2 regions of the Lysobacter sp. S4-A87 genome follow, and region 1 is predicted to be linked to the other one. Evidence: riboswitches for the same ligand, from Rfam matches in the RefSeq annotation. Region 1 holds a riboswitch; the other holds the start of a gene.
The links. A riboswitch is a leader RNA that binds a small molecule or an ion and turns the genes downstream of it on or off. The one in region 1 is predicted to bind cobalamin.

Region 1 (5,215 bases):
GAACTGGCGGTAGCCGGCGTCATCGAGCTTGCCGGCCTTGTGGTCGGCGCGGGCCTTGCGCACCAGCGACAGCTGCGGGAAGGAACCGATCGTGGTGGTCGGCAGTGGCGGCAGCGGCAACCGCTCGTGCTGCAGTGGCGCGCGCTGCGGGTAGGGCGTGACGCGCCGGCTCATCGCCGGAACCAGTGCGGCCAAGCGCGCGCGGACCGTGGCGTTGCTCAGTTCCGGCGCATTGCGATGGGCGGCGCGTGCTGCCTGCGCAGTGGCGATCGCTGCTTTTGCGCCTGCATTGCCGGCATGGGCATCGGCGAGCAACCGCAGCTCTTCGAGCTTCTGCCGTGCGAAGGCCATGCCGCCGCGCAGCGGCTGCGGCAATTTGCGCTCGAGCTCCAGGTCGATCGGCACGTGCAGCAGCGAGCATGACGGCGCCAGCCATCGCACGCGCGAACCGGCCGTGCGCACAAGCGCCAATGCTGCGTCGAGGTCGGTGCGCCACACGTTGCGTCCGTCGACGACGCCCAGGCTCAATGGGCGCTCGGCCGGCCACCTGGCGAGCACGCGCACGAGCTGCTGCGGTGCGCGTACGAGGTCGACGTGGAGCGCGTCCACCGGCAGCCCCGCGACCAGCTCCAGGTTGTCGCCCAGGTCGCCAAAGTAAGTCGCCAGCAGGATCTGCGGAACGTCAGCCGCGGCCAGCGCGGCGAAGGCACGGCGATAGGCCTCGCGGTCGGCGTCGCCGAGGTCGAGCACCAGACAGGGTTCGTCGATCTGCACCCACGAGGCACCGGCCGCCTTCAGCTGCTGCAGCAGTTGCACGTAGGCCGGCAGCAGCGCATCGAGCAGTTCGAGCGGGCAGCCGCCGTCCTCACGCTTGCCCAGCTTGAGGAACGAGACCGGGCCGAGCAGCACGGGGCGCGCCTCCAGTCCGAGCGCACGGGCTTCACCCAGCTCGGCCAGCGGCTTGTCGCCGCGCAGGCGGAAGGTCTGGTCGAGCTGGAACTGCGGCACGAGGTAGTGGTAGTTGCTGTCGAACCACTTGGTCATCTCCAGCGCATGGAGGTCGTGCTGGCCGTCCTGCAGGCCGCGGGCGAGAGCGAAATAGCCGGCCAGCGGATCTGCTTCGAACACGTCGCGGTGCGAGGGCGGGATGGCATCGAACAGCACCGCCGTGTCCAGCACGTGGTCGTACAGCGAGAAGTCGTTGCAGGCGACGACATCGACACCGGCATCGCGTGCCAGTTGCCAGTGCCGTGCGCGCAACTCGCGTGCCGTGTCGTGCAGGTCCTGGGCTGGCGCCTGGCCTTTCCAGAACGATTCGAGGGTCTGCTTGAGCTCGCGCCGCGCGCCAATGCGCGGGAAGCCGAGATGGGTTACCTGGATCATGGTTATGTACCTGCGATGCGTATGCATGACGCAGGGCAACGAAGGAGGGCATGGGCACGCCCCCGCCGCCGCAAGCGGCTTCGGGACCGGGACCTGCCTTCGACCTTCGCCCCCGCGGGCGAACCGGCCACGCGGCGCGAGCCGTGCGGTCGGGGGTCGGACGGAGGGCGAACCCTCCGGTCATGGCAGGTCTTCGGGCTCGTGGGCGCGAGGGGCGCAAGCTCCTCACCTACTGGCCATCGCTTCCCGGGCAGAGCCCAGTGCATGGATGGCGGTCGTTCCCATATACCGCTGCGGGGCAGCTCCGGAATTGGACGGTTGTCCGTACCGGATTCCCTCTGGCACCGCCGGTCGCCCGGCGGTGCTTGTCACATCGCTTTATCTTTATGAAGCGATGGTCACCACGACGCCGCTAAATTAGCGCCGCGGGCAGGGGGCGTCAATCGCCGGATGGCTGCAGTGCGGGGACCGGCGTCGGCTGGCCGTGCACGTCCAGCGCGACCATCGTGAAGCGGCCGCGCGTGGCCAGTTGCGTGTCGCCTGTCATCAGGTCCTCGCGGTACATGTCGACTTCCACCTGCAGCGAGCTGCGGCCGGTGGCGACCACGCGTGCGACCAGTTCTACCAGGGCGCCCTTGGGCACGGCGACGTGGAAGTCGATCTGTTCCGAGCGCGCGGTGACCACGGTGCTGCGCGCATAGCGCGAGGCGGCGACGAAGGCGGCCTTGTCCATCCATGCCAGCGCCTGGCCACCGAACAGGGTGCCGAGGTGGTTGGTGTGGTCGGGGAAGACTATTTCGGTCATGCGGGCTTCGGTCGGGGGCGTTGGCGTCTCAGAACGCGGCATCGAAGGCGACCTCGCCCTGCACGCCCACCTGGTAGGCCGAGACGCGGCGCTCGAAGAAGTTGGTCACTTCCTGCACGTCCTGCAGATCCATGAAGGCGAACGGGTTGGTCGCGCCGAAATGGCGCGGCATGCCCAGTTGCGCCAGGCGCTGGTCGGCGCAGTACTGCAGGTACTGGCGCATGTCCTTGGGCGACAGGCCGGCGACGCCGCCCGACAGCACGTCCTGGGCGAACTGCATCTCGCACTCCACCGCTTCCTCCAGCATCTGCACGACCTGGCGCTGCAGCTCGTCGTCGAACAGTTCCGGCTGCTCGCTGCGCGCGGTGCGGATCACCTCGAAGGCGAAGGCCATGTGGCAGCTTTCGTCACGGAACACCCAGTTGGTGCCCGACGCCAGCCCGTGCAGCAGGCCGCGCGAGCGCAGGTAGTAGACGTAGGCGAATGCGGCGAAGAAGAACAGGCCCTCGATGCAGCAGGCGAAGCAGATCAGGTTGAGCAGGAACTGGCGACGCTGGTCCGTGGTCTCGATGCGCCGGATGCCCTGGATCGAGTCGATCCACTTGAAGCAGAACTCGGCCTTGGCGCGGATCGACGGAATGTTCTGCACTGCGTCGAAAGCCTTGGCGCGGGCGACCGGGTCGGGCAGGTAAGTATCGAGCAGAGTCAGGTAGAACTGCACGTGCAGCGCTTCCTCGTACAGCTGCCGCGACAGGTACATGCGCGCCTCGGGCGCGTTGATGTGCTGGTAGAGGTTCAGCACCAGGTTGTTGGCGACGATGCTGTCGCCGGTGGCGAAGAACGCCACCAGCCGCTCGATCAGGTGGCGCTCGGCCGGACCGAGCTTGTGCTTGAGGTCGTTGACGTCGAGCGAGAAATCGACCTCTTCGACGGTCCAGGTGTTGCGGATCGCGTCGCGGTACATCTCGTAGAACTGCGGGTAACGCATCGGCCGCAGGGTGAGATCGAAGCCGGGGTCGAGCAGGCGGGTGTCGGACATGGTGTTGCCTCGGTGGACCTTGCCCTTCAGGGGCGGGCGACGCTGCGTTGCGCGGGGGGAGGGAAGCAGTTCGCGCGTCGCACGCCGGCTGAAGGGACGGTTCTTGTGGGGCGGTGACGCCAGGGCCACCGCCGGCTTGTGGGTTACTGGCAGGCTTCGCAGCTCTCGGGGTTCTCGAGCGAGCAGGCCACGGCCTCGACCGCGGTGTACTCCGGCTTTGCCGCTTCGGCGACGCCGCTGACCGTGGCCTTGGCGATCTTCGTCGCCGGGCGCGAGCGCAGGTAGTAGGTCGTCTTGAGCCCCTTCTTCCATGCGTACATGTACATCGACGACAGCTGGCCGATGTTCGGGCTCTCGATGAACAGGTTCAGCGACTGGCTCTGGTCGATGAAGGCGCCGCGGTCTGCGGCCATGTCGATCAGCGAGCGCATCGGCAGTTCCCAGGCGGTGCGGAAGACGGCGCGCAGCGACTCAGGGATCTGGGTGATGCCCTGGATCGAACCTTCGGCCATCTTGATGCGGTCGCGCAGTTCCGGCGTCCACAGGCCGAGCGTCTTGAGTTCCTCGGCGAGGTAGCGGTTGACCACCAGGAAGTCGCCGGACAACGTCTCGCGCTTGAACAGGTTTGACACCTGCGGCTCGATGCACTCGTAACAGCCTGCGATCGAGGCGATGGTCGCCGTCGGCGCGATCGCGATCAGCAGCGAGTTGCGCAGGCCGTGCTCGGCGATGCGCGCGCGCAGGCTGTCCCAGCCGTGGGCTTCGGAAGGTGTCACGCCCCAGGCTTCGAACTGCAGCTCGCCCTGCGACGCGCGCGTATCGGCGAACGAGGGATGGCGACCGCGCTCCATTGCCAGCTCATTCGAAGCGGACAGCGCATGGAAGTACACCGCCTCGGCGATCTGCCGCGACAGCGCACGCGCCTGGTCGGAATCGAACGGCATGCGCAGTTTGAAGAACACGTCCTGCAGGCCCATCACGCCCAGGCCAACCGGGCGCCACTTGAGGTTGGCGCGCCGCGCGGTCTCGATCGGGTAGAAATTCAAATCAATGACGCGGTCGAGCTGGCGCACGGCCAGGCGCACGGTCTCGGCCAGCTTCCCGAAATCGAACATGCCGATGGAGGCGAGACCGCCTTCGCCGTGCACCGGGCCTTCGGCAAACAGCTCGACGTGGTGCGACAGGTTGATCGAACCCAGGTTGCACACCGCGGTCTCGTCCTGCGACGTGACTTCCAGGATCTCGGTGCACAGGTTCGACAGGTGCACCACGTTGCCTTCGCGCAGGGTCTGGTTGCAGGCGCGGTTGGACTTGTCCTTGAAGTTCATCCAGCCGTTGCCGGTCTGCGCCAGCGTGCGCACCATGCGGCTGTACAGCTCGCGTGCCTTGACCTGGCGCGCCGCCAGGCCGGCCACTTCGGCGGCGTGGTAAGCGCGGTCGAAGGCCTCGCCCCACAGGTCGGTCAGCTGCGGCACGCGGGCCGGGTCGAACAGCGACCAGTCGCCGTCGGCCTCGACGCGGCGCATGAACTCGTCGGGGATCCAGTTGGCGAGGTTGAGGTTGTGCGTGCGCCGCGCTTCATCGCCGGTGTTGTCGCGCAGCTCCAGGAACTCCTCGACGTCGGCATGCCACGGCTCCAGGTACACGCAAGCCGCGCCCTTGCGCTTGCCGCCCTGGTTGACCGCGGCGACCGAGGCATCGAGCGTCTTCAGCCACGGCACGATGCCGTTGCTCAGGCCATTGGTCGACCGGATCAGCGAGCCGCGCGAACGGATGCGCGTGTAGCTCAGGCCGATGCCGCCGCTGAATTTGCTCAGTTTGGCGACGTCCATGTAGCGCTTGTAGATGCTTTCCAGCGAGTCTTCCGGCGAGTCGAGCAGGAAGCAGCTCGACAGCTGCTCGTGCGTGGTGCCGGAGTTGAACAGCGTCGGCGAGCTGGGGATGTAGTCCAGCTGCGCCATTCGCCGGTACAGCGCCAGGGCGTCGCT
Region 2 (5,215 bases), 210 kb from region 1:
CTGAGTTTTCCGCCCACCCCCCAGAAGTCACGCGAAGGGTGATCAGGCCGGATCAGGCACAAGAAGACGCAGTGCCGGCCGCTTCAAGCGCCGGTTCAAACACTGGTTCAAGCGCCGGCCGGCGCCAGCAGGTGTGCGAGCGCGGACGGATCGGGCCGGTCGCGGAACGGCAAGCGTCCCCAGCACGGTATCGGCAAGCGATGCCGTAGCAGTGTGAAGTTGTCGTCGGCGCGCGCCATGTGCGGATCGATGTCGTTGCCGATCCAGCCGACCAGATTCAGTCCATCCGAAGCGATCGCGCGCGCGGTCAGTCGCGCATGGTTGATGCAGCCCAGGCGCAGGCCGACCACCATCACCACCGGCAAATCCAGCGCGCGCACCAGGTCGGCCTGGTCGAGATCGGCCGACAGCGGCGCGGCCCAGCCACCCACGCCTTCCACCACCACGGCATCGGCCATCGCCGACAGCCGCGCGTGCGCCTCCAGGATCGGCTGCAGCCGCACCGTCACGCCGGCATCGGCAGCGGCAAGCTCCGGCGCCAGCGGTTGCAGCAGCGCATAGGGATTGACGTCGTCATAGGCCGGGCGCGGCTCGCTGGCCGCCTGCAGCAGCAGCGCGTCTTCGTTGCGCAGACCGTCGGCGGTGACCTCGCAGCCGCTGGCGAGCGGCTTCATCCCGACCGCCCGCAGGCCGCGCGCGCGCAGCGCGTGCAGCAGGGTCGCACTCGCCAGGGATTTGCCGATGCCGGTGTCAGTGCCGGTGACGAACCATCCGCGGCCATCGGGCCTGTTCATCGCCGGCCCCCGGGCCGCACGCTGGTAGACTGCGGGAAAGAGGCATTTATGTTCACCAGCGAAAGTCTAAGCGGGCCCAAGCCCGAACAGTACGCACAGTTGCTCGAGCAGGCGCGGGCGCTGGTGCATGGCGAACGCGACCGCGTGGCCAATGCCGCCAACCTGTCGGCCCTGGTCTACCACTCGCTGCCGGGCCTGAACTGGGTCGGCTTCTATCTGTTCGATGGCACCGAACTGGTGGTCGGCCCGTTCCAGGGCCTGCCCGCCTGCATCCGGATTCCCCTCGACAAGGGCGTCTGCGGGGCCGCCGCGACCACCCGCCAGACCCAGCGGATCGCCGACGTCCACGCCTTCCCTGGCCACATTGCGTGCGATTCTGCGTCTAACTCCGAACTGGTCGTGCCACTTGTGGGGGGGGATGGCCAGCTGATCGGCGTGTTCGATCTGGACAGCCCGCACTTCGACCGCTTCGATGCCGACGACCAGCGCGGCCTGGAAGCGATTGCCCAGGCCTTCGTGGAGTCGCTGGCATGAATATCGGTAAGAGCGGGGAAAAAGGCGCAGACAAGCTGCGCAACATCGGTCCCAAGTCGGCGGCCTGGTTGCGCCAGGTAGGGCTGCGCTCGCGCGAGGACCTGGCCGCGGTCGGCACGGTCGAGGCGTTCATGCGGGTCAAGCGCGCCGGCTTCAAGCCGACGCTGAACCTGCTGTACGCCATCGAAGGCGCGCTGCAGGACTGCCATTGGCAGGAGATTCCCGACGAACGCCGCGGCGAACTGATCGCTGCGACCGAAGCGGCGATCGCCCTGCTGCCGCCGCCGCGCTACCGCCCGCCCGCGGGCCCGGTGACGACGACGCAGATCGCCGAAGAGCCGACGATGGCCATGCCGTCGCTGCTGGACGAGCCGGCGGAGCGGGACTGAGGTTTTGCCACCCGGGTAAGGGCAAGGGCCGCAACCGGGGACGCGTCCGGCTTTCCCGGGTGCGCTTCGCTTACCCGGGCTACGCCCCTGGATCCTGCCTTCGCGGGGATGACGACCTCATCTCCGTCATCCCGGCGAATGCCGGGATCCATTCACCGTCCGCAGACCGGGCAATCAATTGCCGAAGCGTCGTCCGGCGGGTCGGGGATTGCGCAGCAGTGGGCCATGGATGGCCCACGCCCCGCCTTCGGACAGGATGTCCGACGAAGGGGCGGAGCAATCCCCGGCCCGCCGGACGGCGCCGCCCCGAAGACGAAAGCCTCAGCCGGGAACGAAACGCCACACGTTTGCGACGTCGGCGCGATGGTTATTTGGGCAGCACCAGCCTTATCGCGTAGACTGCGCCCCGCTTCGAGGTGACCCGGCGGCGTCCTGCCGGCGGGTTGAAACGGGAAGCCGGTGACATCCCCGCAGGGACCATTCCGGCACTGCCCCCGCAACGGTAAGCGAGTACAAGCGCTGCAACCGCCACTGTGCATGACACGGGAAGGCGCGGCGCCGGAGAGCACAGCCCTCCACTCGCGAGTCCGGAGACCGGCCTGGAAGCAGGGACACGCGCCCGTACAGAACTGTACGGCGCCGGCCCACCCCTGGTTGCGATGCGGAGGGCATCGCGGCGGCGACGTTGGCGCCGTGCGCCCACACCGCAGCCCCGTGCACTCTCCTCGCGACATTCCCAGTTGCCCGTCACGGCACGAGCCGTGCGTTGGAGAACCCTCGATGCAATTGCGTAACCCGATGTCGATGGCAGTGCACCTCGCCGTCGCGTGCCTGCTCGCCGCACCCGTCCTCGCCCAAGCACAGGACACCGCGGCCGCCACCGACCTCGACCAGGTCATCGTCACCGCCAACCGCACCGCGATCAGCGTCAACGACGCACTGGCACCGGTCGAAGTCATCGACGCCGAACAGATCCGCCTCAGCCAGGCACGCTCCCTGCCCGACCTGCTGCGCGGCCGCGCCGGCATCTCGATGTCCAACCAGGGCGGCAGCGGCAAGCTCACCACGCTGTTCCTGCGCGGCGCCGAATCCGACCACGTACTGGTGCTCGTCGACGGCATCCGCGTCGGCTCGGCCACCTCCGGCCTGACCGCCTTCCAGGACCTCCCGATCGAAATGATCGACCGCGTCGAGATCGTCCGCGGCCCGCGTTCGAGCCTGTACGGCGCCGACGCCATCGGCGGCGTGATCCAGGTATTCACCCGCCGCGACAAGCAGGGCTTCGCGCCGCGGGTCCGGTTCGACGGCGGCAGCAACGACACCCTCGGCTACGGCGTCGGCTTCGGCGGCGGCACCGACCGCGGCTGGTTCGGTGCCGACTACCAGCACACCCGCACCAGTGGCATCAACGCCTGCAACGGCTTCTTCGACCCGGCCACCTTCGACGGCGCAGGCTGCTTCATCGCCCTGGACTCGCAGCCCGACCGCGACGGCTACGAGAAGGATGCCCTGTCGCTGCGCGGCGGCATCCACCTGGGCGAGCAGTGGACCCTGGAAGGCCACGCCCTGCGCAACGAAGGCGACAACGAGTTCGACGGCGACTTCACCGACCGTGCCGAAACCGTCCAGCAGGTCATCGGCGGCAAGCTGCGCTGGCATCCGTCCGACCGCGTCGACGTCCACCTGACCGCCGGCCGCAACGTCGACTCGTCCGACAACTTCCTCGGCGATACCTACCTCGACTTCTTCAGCACCAACCGCGACAGCGCCACGCTGCAGGGCGACTTCGGCATCGCCCCCAACCAGCTGGTCAGCGTCGGCCTGGACTGGCTCAACGACAGCGTCGAAGGCACCACGCAGTACGACGAGGACAAGCGCGACAACAAGGCCGCGTTCGTGCAGTACCAGGGCAAGTTCGGCGCGCAGTCGCTCGAGGCCAGCGTGCGCCGCGACGACAACGAGCAGTTCGGCGGCCACACCACCGGTGGCGCGGCCTGGGGCCTGGTGTTCGCCGACAACTGGCGCGTCACCGCCGGCTACGGCAGCGCGTTCAAGGCGCCGACGTTCAACGAGCTGTACTACCCGTTCTTCGGCAACGCCAACCTGCGTCCGGAAGACTCCGAGACCTGGGAACTGGGCCTGGCCTACCTGGGTGACGGCTTCAACGTGCACCTCGACACCTTCAGCACCGACGTCGACGACCTGATCGCGTTCGATTCGGCGATCAACCTGCCCAACAACGTCGAGAAGGCGCGCATGCAGGGTGCCGAGCTGTCGGCCGATGCCACCATCGCCGACTGGACCATCAACGGTGCGATCAGCTACCTGGACACCGAGAACCGCCGTGGCTTCTACGAGGGCAACGACCTGGCCCGTCGTGCGAAGAACAGCGCACGCCTCGACGTGGACCGTGCCTTCGGTGCGTTCCGCATCGGCGTGACCGCGGTCGGTGAAGGTTCGCGTTACGACGACGTCGCCAACACCCGCCGCCTCGGTGGCTACGGCACGCTCGACCTGCGCGCCGAGTACGCCCTCACCCGCGACCTGACCGTGCAGGCGCGCGTGGCGAACGTGTTTGACCGCGACTACGAGACCGCGGCGTTCTACAACCAGCCCGGTCGCGAGTGGTTCCTGACACTGCGCTATGCGCCGGTGAACTGAGTCGCTGCACCCGTGCGATCGAAGGGCCCGGCATGCCGGGCCCTTTCTTTTCGTAGCCCGGGCAAGCGCAGCGCACCCGGGTTTGCGCGCGTCGATCCCGGGTCCGCTTCCAATCAGTGCTTCTTCGGCATCGATTCGCGCGCCTTCTCGGCACGTGCCGCGCCGATCGCGGTCTCGACCTGCTTGACCTCTTCCGGCGGCGGCAGCACCGCTGGGATACCCAGTGACTGCAGCCACAGCTCCCGGCTCCAGCCCTTGGTGTGGTAGAGGTGATGGTCCTCGTCCTTCTCGACTGCCTCGTACGCCTGCTTGAGCACGCGCGCCAGGTCGCCGGTGGTGTGATCGGCAATCTGCCCGATCAGCTCCCAGTTGTGATGGTCTTTTGTTTCGGCCAGTACGACGCACTCGGTCGCCACCAGTTCGGCGGCCGTGGGGTCGCCGCTCTCGCGCGCCATGGTCATGGCCGCGACCAGGGATTTGCCGATGTGTCCCACGACTTCGCGGCCGGGTGACCGGGTGTCGGGATCGAGCCCCAATTGTTCGAACACGGCCAGCAGGACCTTGCGATGCGTTCTCGTCTCTTCCAGGTACTCCTGCCACTCCTCCCGCAAGTCCTCGTTGACGGCGCAGCCGATGGCGGCTTCGTAGATCTTGATGCCGCCCAGTTCGGTCTCCAGTGCCTGGTACAGCAGTTCATTGACCTGGTCCTGTTCGATCGTTGCTTTCCTGGCCATTGCCGGGACTCCGGTTGCGGGTTTGAAGAGATCCACCTGTAGTCGCCCTGGTGTTAACCGCAGGTGGAAATTTCGCTCGGTGGTGCATTGACACCACCGGCGG

Region 2: linked by a shared signal. The riboswitch ahead of btuB (TonB-dependent vitamin B12 receptor) and the one ahead of metE (5-methyltetrahydropteroyltriglutamate--homocysteine S-methyltransferase) in region 1 are both predicted to bind cobalamin.

Annotation. Positions count from the first base shown of each region.
Region 1 covers NZ_CP093341.1:1,704,647-1,709,861, reverse strand. Annotated here, with positions in the region: gene metE (5-methyltetrahydropteroyltriglutamate--homocysteine S-methyltransferase) at 1-1,383, opposite strand, end outside; cobalamin riboswitch at 1,550-1,757, opposite strand; gene MNR01_RS07780 (acyl-CoA thioesterase) at 1,823-2,230, opposite strand; gene MNR01_RS07775 (ribonucleotide-diphosphate reductase subunit beta) at 2,217-3,227, opposite strand; gene MNR01_RS07770 (ribonucleoside-diphosphate reductase subunit alpha) at 3,371-5,215, opposite strand, start outside.
Region 2 covers NZ_CP093341.1:1,915,662-1,920,876, forward strand. Annotated here, with positions in the region: gene bioD (dethiobiotin synthase) at 108-794, opposite strand; gene MNR01_RS08680 (GAF domain-containing protein) at 843-1,328, shown strand; gene MNR01_RS08685 (TfoX/Sxy family protein) at 1,325-1,717, shown strand; cobalamin riboswitch at 2,115-2,335, shown strand; gene btuB (TonB-dependent vitamin B12 receptor) at 2,498-4,378, shown strand; gene MNR01_RS08695 (ferritin-like domain-containing protein) at 4,492-5,112, opposite strand.